One region of the Hahella aquimaris genome, then DNA from elsewhere that is predicted to be linked to it. Evidence: predicted binding sites of a transcription regulator. Region 1 holds the regulator's gene; each other region holds the start of a gene.
What was found. Region 1 encodes sigma-54, which starts transcription at its own class of promoters, with help from an activator protein. Its sites were predicted from a motif close to TGGCACNNNNNTTGCTNT; they were not measured.
Positions count from the first base shown of each region.

Region 2: a site for sigma-54 is predicted at 1,664-1,681, ahead of ytfE (iron-sulfur cluster repair protein YtfE). Genes of this name have one in related genera too.
Region 3: a site for sigma-54 is predicted at 2,752-2,769, ahead of glnK (P-II family nitrogen regulator). Genes of this name have one in related genera too.
Region 4: a site for sigma-54 is predicted at 2,392-2,409, ahead of O5O45_RS02000 (flagellar hook-length control protein FliK). Genes of this name have one in related genera too.

Region 1 is NZ_CP132203.1:270,946-275,146, reverse strand. It holds gene lptC (LPS export ABC transporter periplasmic protein LptC) at 1-556, shown strand, start outside; gene lptA (lipopolysaccharide transport periplasmic protein LptA) at 540-1,064, shown strand; gene lptB (LPS export ABC transporter ATP-binding protein) at 1,061-1,786, shown strand; gene O5O45_RS01375 (RNA polymerase factor sigma-54) at 1,909-3,405, shown strand; gene hpf (ribosome hibernation-promoting factor, HPF/YfiA family) at 3,521-3,829, shown strand; gene ptsN (PTS IIA-like nitrogen regulatory protein PtsN) at 3,836-4,201, shown strand, end outside.
Region 2 is NZ_CP132203.1:5,098,299-5,102,499, reverse strand. It holds gene O5O45_RS22525 (nitric-oxide reductase large subunit) at 1-964, opposite strand, end outside; gene ytfE (iron-sulfur cluster repair protein YtfE) at 957-1,625, opposite strand; gene norR (nitric oxide reductase transcriptional regulator NorR) at 1,781-3,310, shown strand; gene O5O45_RS22510 (AraC family transcriptional regulator) at 3,431-4,201, shown strand, end outside.
Region 3 is NZ_CP132203.1:6,411,928-6,416,128, forward strand. It holds gene O5O45_RS28475 (L,D-transpeptidase family protein) at 9-545, shown strand; gene O5O45_RS28480 (SemiSWEET transporter) at 566-817, opposite strand; gene O5O45_RS28485 (ammonium transporter) at 996-2,267, opposite strand; gene glnK (P-II family nitrogen regulator) at 2,319-2,657, opposite strand; gene O5O45_RS28495 (accessory factor UbiK family protein) at 3,069-3,341, shown strand; gene O5O45_RS28500 (YifB family Mg chelatase-like AAA ATPase) at 3,453-4,201, shown strand, end outside.
Region 4 is NZ_CP132203.1:397,246-401,446, reverse strand. It holds gene fliM (flagellar motor switch protein FliM) at 1-386, opposite strand, end outside; gene O5O45_RS02005 (flagellar basal body-associated FliL family protein) at 523-1,044, opposite strand; gene O5O45_RS02000 (flagellar hook-length control protein FliK) at 1,147-2,187, opposite strand; gene O5O45_RS01995 (Hpt domain-containing protein) at 2,517-2,864, opposite strand; gene O5O45_RS01990 (ATP-binding SpoIIE family protein phosphatase) at 2,867-4,201, opposite strand, start outside.

The sequences.
Region 1 (4,201 bases):
CAGCAAGTGGCTCTACGCGGCTTTGGCGGCGTTTCTGGTTTTTTATCTAGTCGCCTATCAGGACGAAGCAAGCGCCCCGTTCTTCGAGGAAGAGTCACTCCTGAAAGACGAGCCTGACGCATTTGTCATCAACGCGGTTTACACCACCTACAACAAAGAAGGCGCACTCACCAGCCGCCTGCAAAGCCAACTGGCGAAGCACTACCCCGATACGGACACTGGCGTACTGACGCGCCCCAACCTGGAAATCTTCCAGCAAGGGGAGAAAAGCTGGCATGTAGAGTCTTTGGAGGGCGAACTGCTTATCAAGCAGGACACCTTGAAACTGCGTGGAGATGTAGAGGTAAATGGCGCATCCAACGACGGCGCGCCGATTCTCATGCAAACGCAAGCGCTTGACTACAACAACAAGTCACGCTTTATCAGCACCGATCAACCCGTTAAGATAACTTCAAATATCAATCAGTTAACCGCTGTCGGAATGGAGGCGGACATTGATAAAAAGCTTATTGTATTACTTTCTCAGGTAACCGGCGTTTATGCACAACCCAAGTAAACTATTCACCGTGGCGCTGTTGCTGGGCTTTATTTTCGCCCCGTTAAGCCATGCTTTGGACCTTCTTAACGGCAGCGATGAACCAGTGCGCATCAAAGCCGGTCGCTGGGAGAGAGACGGCCAGAAAGGCATCGACACCTATATTGGCAATGTCGTCATTACCCAAGGCAAATCCAGCATTGAGGCGGACAAAGTCATTTTATACACCGATGACAATGGCATCAGTCGCTTCCAAGCAACCGGCAAGCCTGCTCATTTGGTGCAGTTTGACGAAGAAAAACAAACTGAAACCCACGCTTACGCAGAAAACATGGACTATGACCGCAGCCAGAGTAAAGTCGTTATGCGTAACCATGCGCGCATTCTTCAGGACAACAGCTCAGTGGAAGGCGAAGAAATCATTTATTTCACAGACAAGCGTTTAGTCACGGCAAAGGGAGCCTCATCGGGCAATCAAACCGAGCAGGTTGAAATCATCTATCATCCGCCCAAATCTAATAAACAATGAGCACCCTCACTGCCAGAAATCTGGCCAAGGCCTACAAAAAACGGCCTGTTGTAAAAGATGTGTCCGTTGAAATTCGCAGCGGCGAAATCGTTGGCCTCCTCGGACCTAACGGCGCAGGAAAAACCACCTGCTTTTACATGGTGGTAGGACTGATCCCCAGCGACAAAGGCAGCGTATTCATTGACGAAGCGGAAATCACTGGCCTGCCTATGCACGGGAGAGCGCGCAAGGGCATCGGCTATCTGCCACAGGAAGCATCGGTCTTCAGAAAGCTGTCAGTGGAGGACAATATCTACGCCATCCTTGAGACCAGAGCAGATCTCAGCCGCAAGGAGCGCAAACTAAAAATGGAAGAACTGCTACAGGAGTTTCACATCACCCATATTCGCAAAAGCCTTGGCATGAGCCTCTCAGGGGGCGAACGTCGACGCGTGGAAATCGCTCGCGCGCTGGCCACAGAGCCAAAATTTGTCCTGCTGGATGAACCATTCGCCGGGGTGGACCCTATTTCCGTCAACGATATCAAGCAGATTATTGAGCATCTCAAAAAGCGCGGCATCGGCGTTTTAATTACAGATCATAATGTGCGCGAGACCTTGGATATTTGTGAACGCGCCTATATTGTCAGTGAAGGATTTATTATCGCAAGCGGCGCCCCAAGTGATATCCTTGCCAACCCAAAGGTTAGAGAGGTCTATCTGGGTGACCAGTTCAAACTTTAGTTTAACCGGCGGTCTCCATCCCAGATGGACCTCAAGGCTCAAGAGCTTAGGATTAAAGCACCTAATAACTATGAAAAACTCACAAGATCTGTGCCTGAATCGGTGGTAAGCATCAGATGGTTATGAAAACTTCATTGCAGTTAAAGCTGGGTCAACAGCTGACCATGACCCCGCAACTGCAACAAGCAATAAAACTTTTGCAGCTTTCAACACTGGATTTACAGCAGGAGATTCAACAAGCGCTTGAGTCCAACCCCATGCTGGAAGTGTCTGAAGAGGACGAATCACCCAACCACGTTCAGAACGATACGATCAGCGACATGCTCGCCAACAACTCCAGCAAGGAACGAACGCAGGAGTCGGGCATGGATGAAGGGGGGTTCGCTGAAGAGGACAACTGGTCCGACTCCATTCCGAACGATTTGCCCGTCGATACCGCCTGGGATGATGTCTTCCAAAGCGGATCAAGCAACTACAGCGGCGGCGAGGATGACGAATACGACTTCGAGTCCCGCAACAGCAAAGGCGAAACCCTGCAAGACCACCTTCTCTGGCAACTCAACCTTACCCCCATGTCCGACATTGACCGCATGATCGCCGTAGCGATTATTGATGCAGTCAGTCCTGATGGTTATCTCTCCCTCACTCCCGATGAAATTCATAGCGGTCTGCAAACTGAGGGGGAAGAAGAAATTGAGCTGGACGAAGTATGCGCAGTTTTAAAACGTATCCAGCAATTCGATCCTCCCGGTGTCGCCACCTGCAACCTGCAGGATTGCCTGCTGAGCCAGCTGAATCAACTGCCGAAAGACACCCCTTGGCTAGGTCAAGCCAAGCTGGTGGTCAGCCACTACATCAATCTGCTTGGCAACCGCGACTACGCCCAACTAATGCGTCGCAGCCGCCTGAAAGAAGACGATCTGCGGGAAGTACTAAAGCTGATTCAAAGTTTGAACCCAAGACCGGGCGAAGGCATTCAGGAAAGCAATACCGAATATGTGGTTCCTGACGTTATCGTCAAAAAAAACAATGGCCGGTGGCTGGTGGAGCTGAATCCGGAAATCGCCCCCAAGATCCGCATCAACCCTGGCTATGCGGGCTTGGTGAGACGCGCGGACAACAGCTCAGACAACACTTACTTGCGCGATCAGTTACAGGAAGCGCGCTGGTTTATCAAAAGCTTGCAAAGCCGTAATGAAACTCTGTTGAAAGTCGCTTCACAAATCGTCGAACATCAGCAAGGATTCCTAGAGTACGGCGAAGAGGCGATGAAGCCGCTGGTGCTGCACGATATTGCGGAGGCGGTGGAGATGCATGAGTCAACCATTTCCCGGGTGACCACCCAGAAATATATGCACACTCCTCGCGGCGTATTTGAGCTGAAGTACTTTTTCTCCAGCCATGTCAGCACAGACACGGGTGGCGAGTGTTCTTCGACCGCTATTAGAGCTATTATCAAGAAGTTAGTTGCGGCGGAATCACCGAAGAAACCATTGAGCGACAGCAAAATTGCTGCGCTGCTTGGCGAACAGGGCATCAACGTCGCCCGTCGCACGATCGCAAAGTACCGGGAGGCGCTTTCCATTCCGCCTTCCAATGAACGTAAGCGATTAATTTAAAAGGAGGAATACAGGTATAAGACTTAAATCAAATAGTCACAAACTGGATGTGCTAGTATTTTTCATGGAAGTGCAAAATTCATAATGCACCGTATATTGGCATTAGGAGCAAAGTATGCAAATGAACATCACCGGACATCAAGTCGAGTTAACTGAAGCACTGAAAGATTACGTTAACAACAAGTTCGACAAGCTCGAACGACACTTCGACAGTATCAGTAATGTCCAAGTTACGCTCTCCATTCAAAAACAGCGTCAGATTGCAGAAGCAACCATGCACATAAGCGGCGCTGACCTGCATGCCAATGCTGAACACGAAGATATGTACGCGTCAATTGACGCACTGGTGGACAAATTAGATCGCCAGATCCTCAAACACAAAGAGAAGCACGTTGATCGGATGCACGGCGCATCCGCCAGATAACAGAACATGGCCCAAACCACACTAACTATTGAGTCAATTATCTCGCCCGCCCTCACACGCTGTGGGGTGTCGGGCTCGAGTAAGAAGCGCGTTCTCGAATATATCGCCAATCTGATTGCGCAACATTTTCCATTTTTGGACGAGAACGCCATTTTTACCAACCTGATCTGCCGTGAAAGACTCGGCAGCACTGGTATCGGCCAGGGCATCGCAATACCCCACTGCCGCCTGGAAAACTGCGACCGCATCATAGGGGCCTTGATTACACTCAAGGACAAGATCCCTTTTGACGCCATAGACAACGAACCCGTAGACCTGCTGTTCGTTCTGATCGTGCCTCAGGAGGCCACCAGCGAACACTTGGACCTACTG
Region 2 (4,201 bases), 2.3 Mb from region 1:
ACCATTGGGAGACATCAAGACCGTAAAAGTGCTGCCCTTCAACGGTGTAGTGGGCGGTGAAGCCGCCAAGCAGCACCTGAAAGGCGAACAGGGCGACAATCAGGAACAGGTACTTGCCCAGCGCCTGTTGAGATGGCGTCAGCGGGAAACGAGTCAGTGGATCTGACAGCGGCGCGACTGGCTCCGCCTCATCATGTTTATGCAGAAACGCCCAACCCCAAATCAACAGACCGACGCCGGCGATCAGGAGTGCGACGCTAACAATGGACCACATGATGTTTTCCGCGGTGGGACGGTTATCTATCAAGGGTTCATGTGGCCAGTTGTTGGTGTAGGTGACGTCGCTGTCGGGTCTTTGCGTGGCGGCGGCCCAGGCAGTCCAGAAGAAAAAGGCGGCGAGTTTTTCTCTGCGTTGAGCGTCGGGCAGGGTATTCTCCTTCATGGCGTAACTTTCACGAGTTCCCTGTAAATCCACCGCGTCGCCGAACAGACGGCTGTAATACTCCGCGATATCCGCCATGGCCTGCGCCCGTCGCGGGCTGACTGTCGCCGCACCGCTGTCCGCGTTGTAGGTGTTGGTGCGGTATTCGTTTTTCAGACGATGGCGCAGGATGCTTCGCCGTTCGTCATCCAAGTCCTTATAAGCGGCGCCATAAACCTCCTGCGCCGCCAGCTCCAGCCAGCGCTCCAATTCACGATGTAGCCAGTCTGCAGTCCAGTCTGGCGCCTGATAAGCGCCGTGTCCCCAGATTGAGCCCAGTTGCATGCCGCCAACGGATTGCCAGGCGGTCTGCCCATCGAGGATATTCTCATGGGTAAAAATGGTCTCGCCTGTAGTGGCGACATAGCGCTCTGGAATCGGCGGCGCCTGCCGGTAAACCTCGCGACCAAAGAACCCGAGCAAGCAGAAGGTGACGCCCAGTACGGCGATTAGCAGCCACCAGAGTTTGCGATAGTCAGACATGGGCGTCCTCCACGGCGTCGGCGAACAAAATGTTGTTCTCCAGATGGATATGCTGCATCAAGTCGTCGCGCAGTTGGGCGAGCCCGGCGTAAAGTGCGCGCCAGGTGTTGCAGGCGCCTTTGGGGGGCGTGATGTTGTTGGTCAACGCCTCTAAATGCGCCAGTGCGTCGCCGTGCTGATCATGCTCCATACGCATGACGGAAATAGGGCCTTGCGCCTGCATGCCGCTCATTCCCGCCAGTAGTATGGGAAACAGGATGTTCTCCTCTTTCATCATGTGGCTTTCCAGCTCCTGAAGCATTTCCGTCAGATGCTGGGCCAGTCCGTTGGGACATTCCTCTCGCTCTCCATGGACATGCTCCACGCGGCGGGCGAGGTGTATCAGCTCTGGAAGCTGCTCGCGATGGCGAGCGTGGTAACGGGTGAGGATATGGTCGATCAGCTCAGGACGGCCGGCCTGGCTCCAATTATCCTCCGGCTCCTCCTGTAAGGCGTTGAGCTGCTGCAACACAAGGTCCGGCTCTATCTCCTTCTCAGCCAGCGCATCCCGTAGTTTCTTCGCGCCTCCGCAACAAAAATCCAGTTGATATTCACGAAAGAGGCGGGTGGAGCCGGGTAGGTTGCGAGCGATCCAGCCGACGGGGCGATCAAGTAAGGTCATGGCGGGTTTCCTTTGATAGTGATTAACTCACCATAGCAATGGCAACCTTTGTGCCATTGGCTAAGCCATTGATATTTTTGGTATAAAAATTACATGTGGTGTTTTTTACCCGAATCGAATAGGGTTATAAAAACCCTTTTAAGGTGATTAATACCATGATTGAGGCCAGTCTATTGGCGGACCTGGTGACGGAACTGCCCCATGCTGTGCGTTATCAGCGCCTAATGAACACTATGCGGGAATATTTTCGGTGCGGCGCGGTGGCGCTATTACGGCTTGATGGCGACAGTCTGCGGCCGCTGGCGGCGGAGGGCCTGGTGGTGGAAACCTTGGGGCGCCGTTTTATCATCGCAAAGCATCCCCGGCTTGCGGCGATTCTGGCCAGTCGGCGGCCAGTGTGTTTCCCTTGTGATTCGAGTTTGCCCGATCCCTACGACGGGCTGCTGGAAAGCTGCGTCGGTGAGCCTTTGCCCGTACATGATTGTATGGGCGTGAGCCTTTATGTGGATGGCGTCCTGTGGGGAGCGGTGACCCTGGATGCGCTGCAGGAAGGAACTTTTGATGCGCAGGCGCAGCAGGATCTGGCGCGTTTTACATTGATCATCGAAGCGTCGGTAAGAGTGACCCGGCTGGAGCAGGAACGCAGGAATCTGGCGCTCATGCGGCAGGATGGAGATCGGCGGGGCGTAGCGCAGGAGGAAAGCGAGATCATTGGCTCCAGCGACAGTATCCGAAGTCTGCTGCGGGAATTGGACGTGGTGGCGGACTCAGAGTTGCCGGTGCTGCTGATGGGGGAAACCGGGGTGGGCAAGGAGCTGTTTGCGCGACGCTTGCACAGTCGTTCGCCGCGTCGGGAGCGCCCGTTGATCCACGTGAATTGCGCGGCGTTGCCGGAATCTCTGGTGGAAAGTGAGCTGTTCGGTCATAGCAAAGGCGCATTCTCGGGCGCGACGGCGGATCGCGCAGGCCGGTTTGAAGCGGCGCAAGGAGGCGTCATCTTTCTTGATGAAGTGGGTGAGTTGCCGCTCAGCGTGCAGGCCAAGTTGTTGCGGACTCTGCAGAACGGAGAGATTCAACGCTTGGGCGAGGACAAACCAAGGCAAGTGGATGTGCGGGTCATCGCTGCGACAAATCGACAGTTGAAAGAAAGTGTTCGCGCTGGCGATTTCCGGGCGGATCTGTATCACCGCTTGTCCGTCTATCCTGTATGGATTCCACCGTTGCGCGAGCGGGGCTCCGATGTGCTGGTGCTGGCGGGGCACTTTCTGGAACTTAACCGCTCCCGCCTGGGCGTGCGCAGCCTGCGGCTGTCGCGAGCGGCGGAGCAGGCGCTGTGCGCATATTCCTGGCCGGGAAATGTACGGGAGCTGGAGCACGTAATCAGTCGTGCGGCGCTCAAAGCGATCAGCCGCGGCGCCAGCCGCAATGATATTGTGACGCTGGATGCGGCGTTACTGGACCTGGACTACGGCGACGCTGTGTCGGCGCCCAGAGAAAGCTTGATGTCGGAAAGCTTGAGTCATGCGCGCGTCCGCTCCCTGCGCACCGCGGTGGAGGACTGCCAGCGCGAAGTGATCCGTGAGTCGGTGAATCGTCACGATGGCTCCTGGGCCGCCGCTGCTCGTGAGCTGGAGGTGGATTCGAGTAATCTGCATAAAATGGCCAAGAAACTGGGTCTGAAATGAGCCCGACGTCGGCGGTGCTGATGCTGGTTAAGCCCAGACTGCCGCCGACAGCGATAGTCAGCAAGATCGATCAGGCGAGTCTGCGCCCGCACTGCCACACTGCTCTCCGTTGAGGCGAATATGGCGAATGAGACGACTGTAAGCACTTATCAAAACCGACTGCGGCGCGTGCTGGTATACATTGATCAGCATTTGCTTGATGGCTTGAGCGTCGAAGAGCTGAGCCAGGTCGCTCACTTCTCAAAATTTCATTTCCACCGGCAGTTTTCTGCGAGCATGGGAATGGGCGTGTACAAGTATGTGCAGTGGCGGCGGTTAAAGAAAGCCGCTCATGAGCTGGCCTATCGCAGCCGTTATAACGTGACGGATATTGCGTTGAATACCGGGTTTGACAGCCTGGAAGCCTTTTCCCGAGCCTTCAAGAAAGTGTGCGGGCAAACGCCTTCCCAGTTTCGGCGACAACCGCGGTGGGAGCCTTGGCGCGATCATGAAGAACTTCTACTCAGAGCGAGGGCGAACATTATGCTAACGGATAACTCGAACTATTCAGTCAATATCGTAGAACAGGAGGCCATTCCGGTAGCGGCGCTGGAACATCGCGGCGCTTCAGAACGTCTGGGCGAATCCATCAGGCGCTTTATCGAATGGCGTAAAGCCAACAAACTACCTCCCTCCATCAGCGCCACCTATAACATCCTGTACAACGATCCAGAGTCTGCGCCGGCGGAGGCGTTCCGCATGGACTTGTGCGCAGGCGTTAACTCAGAGATTGAAGAAAACCCCTGCGGCGTCATCGCTAAAACCCTTTCGGCAGGGCGTTATGCCGTACTGCGTCATATTGGGCCTGACGCTGGCTTGCGGGCGGCTTTTCACTTTTTGTATGGCGAGTGG
Region 3 (4,201 bases), 1.0 Mb from region 1:
AGGGTCTCATGCAGAAAGGTTCTCTATTTCTGGCGGGTGTTCTTTTTGCTTGCAGTGTTGGCGCGGAGCAGGCGCAAACATCGCTGGCGTTGTCTGAATCCGCATATATGGCTCCTCTGGTGGATAAAGTTCAGGTAAAGAAGGCGTCCAGACTTTTGATTCTGTTGAAAGAAGGTAAGCCTTTACGGGTATATCCCATCGCCCTGGGCGATAAGCCTCAGGGACATAAACAGTTTGAAGGGGATGAGCGAACGCCTGAAGGCACCTACTCACTTGACTGGCGTAATCCTAACAGCGCTTTTCATAAATCCATTCACGTCTCTTACCCTAATGACCAGGACATTGAATACGCGAAAAGCCAGGGACGAGAGCCTGGCGGAATGATCATGATTCATGGCTGGCCCAATGGCTTTAATCACGACCGCGACAGTATCTGGCTTTACGAATTTGATTGGACGGATGGATGTATCGCCGTTAACAATCAGGCGATGGATGAGATCTGGTCTTTGGTGCCGGATGGCACACCTATAGAAATTCTGCCGTAGACGAATTTGTCGCCGGGCCGTCAGCCGTGCTTCAGCTTTAGCGCCAGTACCGTGGACGCCAATGCTAATGTCAGCGTATTAGCAATAATAATCGGCCACGCGACCATCATGATCCCATAAAGCAACCACAGAAATACGCCTAACGTAAAAATGCTATACATTCCCAGCGAGATGCCGGATGTGTTTTTCGTTTTTAACGTTTGTCTGACCTGGGGCAGGAACGCCAGTGTGGTGAGCAGCGCGGCCAGTGTGCCGATGATGGATGCTAACATCTTATTAACCCTATAGAATTGCACGCATTTTAATCACGCTGTCGGGCAGCGTAACTAGGGGAAAATATGTACGCCCCGTCGTTATGGCTGGGGGCGCAGACTTCTAATAACACCGGTATCCTGCTTACACGAAAAAGGGCCGCCGAATGGCAGCCCTCTTTGAGGTCGTTTTGCGAGGTCAGTCGCGGGTGAATTCAGGATAGGCTTCCATCCCGCATTCCGCCAGATCCACGCCTTCGTACTCTTCTTCTTCGCTGACGCGGATGCCCATGATTACTTTAATCAGGCCCCACACCACCAAGCTGGTTGCGAATACCCATACGAAGATGGTTAGCGCGCCAGCCAGCTGAGCCATGAAGCTAACGTCAGTTGTGAAGGGAACCACCAGAAGACCCAGCAGACCGCAAGCGCCGTGTACAGAGATCGCGCCAACAGGATCGTCGATTTTCAGTTTATCCAGCGTCACGATGGAGAATACCACCAGCACGCCAGCCACTACGCCAATCAGAGATGAGGCCACGGGGGATGGAGCGTCCGGGTTAGCCGTGATCGCCACCAGACCTGCCAGGGCCCCGTTAAGAAGCATGGTCAGGTCCGCTTTGCCGAACAGCAGGCGAGCGGTGATAAGTGCTGCAATCGCGCCAGTGGCCGCCGCGGCGTTAGTGTTCAGGAATACAATAGCCACGGAGTTGGCGTTGCCGATATCGCCCAGCTTCAATACCGAGCCGCCGTTGAAGCCGAACCAGCCCATCCACAGGATGAAGGTGCCCAGTGTCGCTAAAGGCAAGTTCGCGCCAGGAATAGCGTTAACTTGTCCGTTAGGGCCATATTTACCTTTACGTGGGCCAAGCAGCAATACGCCAGCCAGAGCCGCCGCCGCGCCGGCCAAGTGAACAATGCCGGAACCAGCGAAGTCTTTGAAGCCCATATCACCCAGGCTATACAGGCCGAATACGGCATTTCCACCCCAGGTCCAGGAACCTTCCATCGGATAGATAAATGCAGTCATTACCACTGCGAAAGCCAGGAACGCCCACAGCTTCATACGTTCGGCGACGGCTCCGGATACGATGGACATGGCGGTTGCTACAAACACAACCTGGAAGAAGAAGTCGGACGCGCCGGAATAGATAGCGCCCCCAGAGAAACCACCATCGCGCTCAGCGAATGATTTCAAGGTGTCGTCGACATAGGTCTCGCCAGGCATAATGGCGCTTAGGAAATATCCGCCGCTGCCATACATGATTTCATAGCCGCAGATCAGATACATGATGCAGGCGATAGCGTAGAGAGCGACGTTTTTGGTAAGAATTTCAGTGGTGTTCTTGGCGCGCACCAGGCCGGATTCCAACATGGCGAAACCGGCGGCCATCCACATGACCAATGCGCCCATCACAAGGAAATAGAAGGTATCTAATGCATATTGTAAGTGAAAAACATTGTTTTCCATGAAAAGCCCTCCGCACTAGGCTTGTCAGTTACCAGTTGTTGTTAGTTTTGGTTAAATCGCGTCTGTACCAGTCTCGCCGGTCCTTATGCGGATGGCTTGTTGCAGATCCACCACAAAAATTTTGCCGTCGCCGATCTTGCCGGTGTTTGCGGCTTTAGTGATGGCTTCTACGACTTGATCGAGCAAGTCATCGCCGATAGCGACTTCGATTTTCACCTTGGGGAGAAAGTCGACGACATACTCTGCGCCACGGTATAGCTCGGTGTGGCCCTTTTGACGACCGAACCCTTTTACTTCGGTCACGGTCACGCCCTGAACGCCAATCTCGGAGAGTGCTTCACGCACATCATCCAGCTTGAATGGCTTGATAATGGCAGTTACCAGTTTCATTTTTTTCTCCTTTGTATCTACCCGCCTGTTATAGAAATCGCACAGTCAGCAAGCTCAACCACGCACAAAAATATGTGCGGAATTTGTGCGTGATGTAGCATCTGCTGTGCCAATGATAAAAAATTTATTTAAAACAGTTAACTAGATGAATATTTCTTACCTTGTGGAAAAACCAGGGCACAATTATAGCGCAGCACGCCCCTGTTTGAGGTTAAATGGCGCCCGTGGCTGGTGCGCATTTAGAAAAATGCACAAACTTTGTGCAAAAAAGTGGATGGGCAACGTTAGAAACAGGAATTATTGTCACATTGCCTTCAGTTCTGCAGCCAATGGCGGGAAACGGGGAGGATTCCATAAACAAACCAGGATCGCCGTGGTACAATCGCCGCTCCGAAAAACGGAGGACTTTCCATGTCGGTATCACCAGTAGATTTGCTTAACGCGTTCAACCAGCATTTTGGCCAGTTTCTGCCGGATGTCGCTAAATCGGCGCATGAAGATGTCCAGCAGCAAGCCAAGGCGGCTTTATCCAGCATTATCTCCAAGCTGGACCTGGTGACCCGGGAAGAGTTCGATGTGCAATTGGAAGTATTGCGCCGCACCCGCGAGAAACTGGACAGTCTGGAAAAACGCGTGGTTGAACTGGAGGCGGCTTTACAGGCCAAGGCTGAGCAGGGCGAGTAAGCCCATCGATACTGTTTATTAACCGGCGACGCTAATCAGGTCGCCGGTCACGTTTCATTTCATACATATTAGCGCCTCAGGAACGAGGCTGAACTTATCCAAGGAGGGAGTATGTCACTCGCAATCGTCAACACGCGCGCCAAACTTGGCGTGGAAGCGCCGCTGGTAAAAGTCGAAGCCCATCTGTCAAACGGCTTGCCGGCCTTGTCTATCGTTGGGCTTCCTGAAGCCGCTGTCAAAGAAAGCAAAGATCGGGTCAGGAGCGCGCTACTCAACAGCGGTTTTGAATTTCCCACCCGTCGCATCACGATTAATCTCGCCCCCGCAGATCTTCCTAAAGAGGGAGGTCGTTATGATCTCGCTATCGCCATCGGCGTACTGGCGGCATCAGGGCAATTGCCCGATGAGGCGATTGCAGGATATGAGTTCTATGGCGAACTGGCGCTCTCTGGAGAGTTGCGACCGGTAACGGGAATGTTGCCCGCCGCGCTTCGCTGCGCCCAAGCTGGCGCTAAAATTATACTGCCGCCGCAAAATGCCCAGGAGGCCAGTCTGGTGTCTGCGCTGGATGTCTATGCGCCCGCCACCTTGGGGCAGTTGGCCGCCTTTCTGCTGGGACATGAGCGCATGACGCCGGTCCGCCAGCATGAGCGCACAGCGCCAAGGCGCGCAGCTCCGGATATGGCGGACATCAAAGGTCAGTTTCAAGCCAAGCGGGCGTTGGAGATCGCTGCAGCGGGCAATCACAATATGTTGATGTTCGGCCCGCCAGGAACAGGGAAAACCATGCTGGCGTCGCGTCTGGTGGGCATCTTACCTGAGTTGACGGAAATGGAAGCGCTGGAAACAGCGGCAGTCAA
Region 4 (4,201 bases), 130 kb from region 1:
AAAAAGTTGTCCACCAGTTTGAACACCAGCTTGGCGTCCAGAATAAACAGTCCGGTACCGCGCAAAGGACGAATCTTCACCAGATTGAGACTGGTGGGCACGTAAAGCGTATGAATATATTCCCCGAACTTCAGAATCTGCACGCCGCCGGAGGCCACGTCAGCATTGCGGCGCAACAGGTTGAAAAGACTGATACGGGTATAGCGGGCGAAGCGTTCGTTGATCATCTCCAGGGTCGGCATGCGGCCGCGGACAATACGGTCCTGGCTGGTCAGGTCGTAACTGCGCACCCCCGCCGCATCGACATCCTCCTCGGTGTCGACGTCGCCATCGTCCACGCCATGTAAGAGCGCATCAATTTCGTCTTGAGATAATAAATCTTGCACAGCCCTACACCTTGACCCAGGGTCTAACAGGAAATGTTATGCATCTAGTTCTATCACCTGAGACGGGCCTATAACAAGCCCCGTCTCCGGGTCTGACAGCGTTTCGGCGTGACGAATCGATACATCGCGCCCGCGGTTACTGCAACACGAAATTGGTGAACAGCACCTGCTCAATTTCTCCATTCACGCCCTGCTCCTTCAGAGCGGTGTTGATTGCTTCCAGCGACTCAGACAACAGCGCGAGACGACCTTCGTCCGTCTGCACGTTTTCGAAATCTTTGCCGCTATACAAGTTTATCAAGCGGTTACGGATGACCGGCATATGCAGCTCCACACCATCCAGCACGCCCTGATTCCGGGTCAACAAACTGATGCTCGCCTGCAAAAACCGCTGCTTGCCTTTGTAATCGAAAGTGACCACCAATGGCGGACGCATGTCGTAATAGATAGCCTCCGCCTTCACCGGCGCAGCCGCTTGATCGCCGCCTTCCGCCGGCGCGCCCTCGTCGGGAGAAGACTTGAGCAGCATCATGGTCACTCCCACACTGGCTCCCACAGCGATCACCAGAACCAGAACGATGATAATGATCAGCTTCTTGCTCAGGCCGCCTGATTTACCGGACTCCTCGCCGCCTTCTCCACTATTGTCTTTCGCCATAACTTATTTTCCACCATCGACAGATAAACAGGTCACTGGGGAAGCCGCCGCCTCCTTGTCGATAAGTGTAGTTCATTCCTTTGATTTTTCAGTGAAAAACCATCAGACGTAATAATCCACCATGCGATCCGTGGCCAAGGCTTGTTCGATTCCCGCCACAGCTGCGCCCTCCTCGTCCCCTTCCCCGCCAAACAGTCCTCCATCGGCGCCCCCGGATTCCTGACCGCTACCCGTTCCCGTTTGTTGCTGCTGACTGGAGACATCAAACTGGGATAACTGCAAGCCTTGCTCCGCAAGCAGTTCCCGTAGCCGATGCGCCGTCCCTTCCGCCATATCGCGGACGATGGCGTGAGGGCTTTGAATCTGCACGTGGGCCTGATCTTTCTGCACATGAATTTTCATTTCGATGGGGCCCAACTCCGGCGGATTCAGATGCACGCTGGCGGATTGAATCTTCTGTCCCACGAACCAGACCACTTTCTGCGCCATCCCCTCGCCCCAGTCGTCTCCCTGCACCGGTTGCTGCAGAGTGGTGACATAGGGCGGCGCGGCCGCATCGACTTTGAATTCCGCACGGATGTTCGCGGCGACTCCGTGCAAGGCGTTGGGTTTGGCCGCGCTCTGCGACTCCGCCAGCTTCAGCAACGCGGCGTCCAGGGTTTCGCCATCCGCGCCAGCCTCCTGCCCACCGCCCTTACTGTTTGCCGTAAGCGCCTGGGTCAGCTTGATCAGTTCGCCGCCCTTTTTCTCTATTGCGTTTTCCTCATCGCCCTCATCGCCCTCAACCGCGTCATGCACCGCCCGCGCCAAAGGCGTCAGCGCGCTTTTTCCGGTAGGATCTGCGTCCTCTTCTTCATCCACTGACAACTCAACCAGAGCCATCGCCTTGATGGATTCTTCATCGTTTTCCGTTACGGCTTGCTCCCCTGACGGCAAATTCACTCCGCTCTGCGATGTGGTCTGGTCCATGTCCGCCAGCGTCGCCTGCATGACAGTCTTCACATCCTCTGACGCTTTATCGTCATCAGGCGCTTTCTTCTCATCGCTGCTTTCCGCTTTGACGTCTTTCTTATCCGCTTTGTCAGTCTTGCCCGCAACTTCGCGATCCAGCACCTCAGAGAAGCGATCATCCTTATCATTCATAGCGTTAGCCTCATCCCTCTGATTGCCTGAAGGCTTCGGAGTCGATTTCGGCGCGACTTTGGGTGTATCAATAAATGCCACTGAGCTGTCCATTTACTGTCCTCAAATCCAAGTTACAACTTACCTGCGAATGCAACAGGTCTCACCGACGCCAACGCGGCAATCGCTGTCGCGAAAGCGGCAAAACCATTGTTTTATGGGATAAATGCACAGATCAGGCCAAGTTACGCCTGACCGGGGCCAAAGCCTGGGAGGGAGATGAAAATAAAGATAAGTTCTTCAGCGAATATGACTGACACATACCGCCGGAAGGGACGATGCGCCGCCCGCTACACCTGATCCCGCAATAAGGACTGCACGACCTCAAATTCCTGCTCAATGGACTCAAACACTTCACGCGCCTTCTCCATTTGCTTGAACTTGCCGATCAACTCTCCTTGACGACACAGTTCGGACAACGCCGGCAAGCCCAGATTAGTGGCGCTGCCTTTGATGCTGTGACAGCCGCGACTGAATGCGTCCGGGTCATTGCTGACCAGCGTCGCACGGATAGCGCGCATACGTTCGACTGTATCTCCGATAAAGGTCTCCACCAATATCTGAAAGTCGTCTTCCATTACTTCCCGCAATTCCGCCAGGGCGCCCATATCAAGGTGAGACAGATCGTTCGAACTCATATTCAAGCTTGCCACTCATAATCCACTTCAACGATATTGCCCTGACCGAAGTACTCCACGCGACTGCACATGGAGAGCAGCAGGGCCGTGCCACGACCACTATAACAGGTCGGACCCGGTAATTTACCGTCGAGCTTCTGATAATCAAAGCCTTTTCCACTGTCTTCCACTCGAATCGTCAACACGCCTCCGGCGACGGCGCCTTTATGGCGAACGTCCACCTTCACGAAATGCCCGTCCAACTGGCGAATGCGCTCCTCGCGCAGGCGATAATATTCTGCAAATCCGTCCGGACTGGCCTTGAGTTTGGAGTGCAGGCCCAACACGCCATGCTCCAACGCATTGGTGTAAAGTTCACTGAGAATGGTGAACATTTCGCCGTTGCGCGTGCGCAATCCGGGTACTTCCATGACGATCTGCAACAGCAACGGCACCGGGTCGAACACAGCCAGGGAGTCGCTGCGCAGTTCATACGCCATACGCCAGTGCTGCGGACCTTTGAGGCCGGTATTGGTGAGATAGTTGTTCTCTATCCCCAATTCCTTCTCCGGCATCATGGTGAGCTCCACCAACGTCAAATCGTCGCTGGGACCGCCCTCTCCCATGAAGTCGACCACAGAGCGGCGGATTTTTTCAAACAGGTTAGTCTCCTGCAGATTATCCTCAAAAACCTGCTGCAGGCGTTTTTCGCCGAACATTTCCCCTTTCGCGTTGGTCGCTTCGACAATGCCGTCCGACCACAAATACACCCGATCGCCGTGCTTCATTTCAAAGCGGTAGGTTCGCGCGTCGAAAGCTTCGCCTTTGAGGATGCCAAGGGGCAAACGGTTGGAAGCGACCTTGATCAACTGATCGCCCTGCACCAGATAACAATCCGGCAAACCGCCGATCCAGATCTCGATTTCTTCCTGCTCGAAGTTCAACTCCGCCATACAGGCGCAGCAGAAAAAACCCACCGGCAGAATTTTGCGCAGTTTCTGATTCACTTCCCGGAGGATATCTCCCAGCGCATACCCTTTGCTGGTCATGCCATAGAAAATCTCCGCCAGCGGCATGGCGCCGATCGCCGCCGGCAGGCCATGGCCAGTGAAATCCCCAAGCAGCACGTGCATGCCGCCAGACGGTTTCTGACAGGCTAACAACACGTCGCCGTTAAAGACCGCCAGAGGCGAAAGCAAATGCTTAATATTGTTGGCGCCGAGGCAACCCACATGGGCCACATTGTCGAACACGGTTTTGGCGACCTGTTGCTCGCGCACCATATGGTCGTTGTGTTCGGCGATCTGGTCCCGTTGCCGCAACAGAGTTTTATGCATGATCCGCATGCGGTTGAAAGC